DNA from 2 places in the Streptococcus pasteurianus genome. Region 1 is predicted to be linked to the other one. Evidence: predicted binding sites of a transcription regulator. Region 1 holds the regulator's gene; the other holds the start of a gene.

The links. The regulator CtsR, encoded in region 1, represses protease genes until heat stress. The targets are predictions, from matches to a motif close to TTGGTCAAAAAAGGTCAAANA.
Region 2: the regulator CtsR is predicted to act here: its motif matches at 779-799, upstream of clpP (ATP-dependent Clp protease proteolytic subunit ClpP).

Annotation. Positions count from the first base shown of each region.
Region 1 is NZ_CP039457.1:2,034,083-2,036,287, forward strand. Features, by position in the region: gene E8M05_RS10615 (ATP-dependent Clp protease ATP-binding subunit) at 1-733, opposite strand, end outside; gene E8M05_RS10620 (CtsR family transcriptional regulator) at 730-1,191, opposite strand; gene E8M05_RS10625 (COG2426 family protein) at 1,866-2,205, shown strand, end outside.
Region 2 is NZ_CP039457.1:1,676,335-1,678,539, reverse strand. Features, by position in the region: gene upp (uracil phosphoribosyltransferase) at 1-542, shown strand, start outside; gene clpP (ATP-dependent Clp protease proteolytic subunit ClpP) at 903-1,493, shown strand; gene E8M05_RS08740 (YlbF/YmcA family competence regulator) at 1,585-2,028, shown strand; gene E8M05_RS08735 (YlbG family protein) at 2,021-2,205, shown strand, end outside.

The DNA of each region.
Region 1 (2,205 bases):
TTTTACCAACACCAGCTTCCCCTACTAAAACTGGATTGTTTTTCGTTTTGCGACTAAGCACCTGCACCATACGAGAAATTTCTTTTTCACGACCGATAACAGGTTCTAATTTTCCTTGACCTGCCATCTCTGTCAAATCACGCGTGAAATCTGACAAATCCCCCGCTGTTGACTGTGGTTTCATCATTTCAGAAAAAGCACCGCCCATTGTCGCTTTTTTCGGCTTACGAAGCCCATGAATAGCCTTGATATTTTCCTTTGTAAAACCAGCATTACGTGCCAAACTCTTACGCAAATCAATCAAACGAGCAGCGTCACCGTCTTCTTTATTTTTAAAACCAGCAACTTCTAGCAAACGTGTGGCAAATAAATCAAGGTTTAACAACATCGCATAAAGCACGTGTTCTGTCCCGATTTCGTTACCGCCAGTCACCTGACAAATAGACTCAGCAAATGCTAAAACGTCACTAAGAGCTTTAGATTGTTCTACAAAATGAACTCTGTCAACGTCCGTTAACGGTGATTTCCCAATGGCTAAAACAGCTGCCGCTTCATATTCTTCATAGGCGATTTTAGTTTGGTATTCCGCAAATGTTAGCCCTGCGACTGAGTCATGGATAGCAACCATAGCTAAAAGGACGTGCCAACTTTCTAAATATGGGCTTTCAAAACGCGCTGCTTGGTATTGAGCAACACTGAAAACCTCTTGCATTTTTATCGAATACTCACTCATAAATGGAATCCTTTTCTATCTAATCTTTGTAAAATTTTCCGCAACATACGTGCCCTAATCTCTGGAGCATCTTTGCCAAGAACATCATCCGAAGCTGTTGCTAAAATCAAATTTCCTTCACGTTCAGTAATGATTTTTTCATCAAACAGCAACTGAATCAAATCCGTGAAAACCTGCTCACTAATACGTTCACCAATGTTTGCCATAAGATTACCAAACATTTGATGTTGATCTGAAAAACGCACTCTGGCAATGCGGATATAACCTCCGCCACCACGTTTACTTTCGACAGTATAACCACGACTTTCCGTGAAACGCGTTTTAATCACATAATTAATCTGGCTAGGAACAACTTGAAAGGTATCTGCCAAGTTTGACCGCTTAATTTCGGCAATACCTGATTGGGCAAGTAATTGCTTAATGTATTCTTCAATACTATCAGATGTATTTTTTGCCATTAGCTTCCTCCTTTTCAAGATTAATGACCATTTCCAAATAGACTATCTTTGACTATAACTGACTATCATTATAACAAAAATATCCTTTTTAGGGGAAAATAAGCCCTACTAATTTAGATAAATTTAATATCATCATCTCAAGTTTCATAAAAATAAAGTCAATCACACCAATCCAGTATATTGAGCAAGTAAGAATTGAGTGCATTAACCCATTGTGTACGCTTTGGCAACTCCCCTAATCGCTTGCGAAAGAATGTGCGTTAGCGTATTGTACCAAGTTTTTCTTTTAATTATCGTGCGCAACATAGTAAATCTTGTTGTAATTCACTTTAGCACAGCTATACGTAAAAAATGGATAGAGAAGCATTTTGATGATATTGAAAAATAGTTGTCCTTCTCTGAGACATTGCAAAGTTGTAAGCGATGATAAAAAGTACCTTAGCTTTGGCCGGCAAGGTGCTTTTCTTGTACTCAGATATTACTCTGAAATTCTCCTTGCTGTTGTTATAGCATGAGCTAACATCTCTTGTCAAAGAAAGGCACTCAAATAGTCAATCACACCAATCATGATACTATTTTCAGCCTAAAACAATCACCGAAAGACAGATTTTGGTTGTGTTTGCTCAAGAGATAGGATACAATAAAATCTGTAACAAATGAAAGGTTTCAAGTAAATGAACTATATTATTACATTTTTGATTTCCATGCTTCCTCTTGTAGAACTTCGTGGCGCTGTTCCTTATGCAATCGCCACTGGTATTCCAATGTGGCAAGCACTTATTATCGGCGTTGTCGGTAATATGCTCCCCATCCCAATTATCTTCTTCTTCGCACGTCGTGTGCTTGAATGGGGAGCAGATAAACCAGTTATCGGTGGTTTCTTTACTTGGTGTTTGAAAAAAGGTCACAGCGGTGGTAAAAAACTAGCTGCGACTGCTGGTAACCGTGGACTATTTATCGCCTTATTACTCTTTGTTGGTATCCCCATTCCTGGAACAGGAGCCTGGTCCGGAA
Region 2 (2,205 bases), 360 kb from region 1:
GTGAATTAGTTAACGAAATTGCAATGCTTATGGGTTATGAAGTGTTGCGCGACCTTCCACTCGAAGATGTTGAAATCGAAACACCGATTACAAAAACAACTCAAAAACAATTAGCTGGTAAAAAATTAGCAATTGTTCCTATTTTACGTGCTGGTATCGGTATGGTTGATGGTTTTCTTAGCCTTGTTCCAGCTGCTAAAGTTGGTCATATCGGAATGTATCGTGATGAAGAAACATTGCAACCTGTTGAATACCTTGTAAAATTACCAGAAGATATTGACCAACGACAAATTTTTGTGGTTGACCCAATGCTTGCAACAGGTGGTTCAGCTATTTTAGCCGTTGATTCTCTTAAAAAACGTGGCGCAGCTAACATTAAATTTGTTTGTCTCGTATCTGCACCAGAAGGTGTTAAAGCTCTCCAAGAAGCACACCCAGATATCGACATTTACACAGCCACTCTTGACGAAAAACTTAACGAACATGGTTACATCGTTCCAGGTCTTGGTGACGCTGGTGACCGACTATTCGGTACAAAATAAGGTTAAGTTGATTGCTTAACTATTAAAAAGAGCACCTCATTTGAAGTGCTCTTTTTAATATCTGCATGTTCTACTTTATTTTATTATCTAAAAAATGTAGAGTTTCAATTGATTTGTAGTGCAATGTAATGAAAGTCAATGTTTCAAAAATCACATGAAATCAAGGTTTCTACCGTCTATTGACGTGTAGTGAACCCCTATTTTACTTCAGGAAAAAGTCAATTATTAACGTTTTTTATTTGACCTTTTTTGACCAATTGACTATAATAGTTTCAGATTGATTATTAAAACCAGACATGGATAAGAAGGTGATAGTCACCATTTCAATTTGTCCGTGTAGCTTAATAAAGGAGAAAATATATGATTCCTGTAGTTATTGAACAAACGAGCCGTGGCGAACGCTCATACGATATTTATTCACGCCTTTTGAAAGACCGTATTATCATGTTGACTGGACCAGTTGAAGATAATATGGCTAACTCTATCATTGCCCAATTGTTGTTCCTTGATGCACAAGATAACACTAAAGATATTTACCTTTATGTTAATACTCCTGGTGGTTCAGTATCAGCAGGGCTTGCCATTGTTGATACAATGAATTTCATTAAGTCAGATGTTCAAACAATTGTTATGGGTATGGCAGCTTCAATGGGAACTGTTATTGCGTCATCAGGTGCAAAAGGTAAACGTTTCATGTTGCCAAATGCTGAATACATGATTCACCAACCAATGGGTGGTACTGGTGGCGGTACACAACAAACAGATATGGCAATTGCTGCCGAACACCTTTTGAAAACACGTCAAAACTTGGAACAAATTTTGGCTGACAACTCTGGTCAAACATTGGAAAAAGTTCATGCTGATGCTGAACGTGATAACTGGATGAGTGCACAAGAAACTCTCGAATACGGCTTCATCGACGAAATCATGGTAAACAACGAATTAAACTAATTGAAGATATATATTAAACCCGCCTTTGGTGGGTTTTTTGTTGCGAGCTGACCAAGGATACATTTAACTTTAATTGTGGTATAATCGTTTTATGTTGACAATTGATGAACAATTATTTGATATTGATGAAGCTATTGATGAGGTTGCCGCATCTTTTCTTGAGTTGGAAAGTGTTAAAAACTATCGGAAAGCACGTGAGGTTTTCTTGGCAGATACTGTGCTTCAGGAAAAAATTATGCATTTTCAAGCCTTGAAACAAAGCTATGAAGATGTTAAATCGTATGCAGCTTTTCGATCAGAAGTTGCTGAAATACGTCGTCAACTTTTTAAGGAAAAAAGGGGCATTGACATTAACGAAAAAGTTAGTCAATTGCGACAAAGTGAAGTTGCTGTTCAAAAAAATTTAGCAGAGCTATCACAAAAGATCTCATCAACTATTTCATCTGATATTTTTGTAGAGACAGGTTTGCCTTTGGCACCACATAAATCACATTATGGGAATTGTAGTAAAGGAGGAAGGAAAAAGCATGTTTAAAAAGCAGGAACGTCAGGGGATTATTGTTTATTTATACTATAATCGTGATGCTCGAAAGTTAAATAAATTTGGTGATGTTTTATACCATTCGCATAAAATGCGATATCAGATCTTGTATGTAAACAAGGAAGAAGCAGAAGATATTGCAAAAGAAATTTCAGAATTGAAATTTGTTAA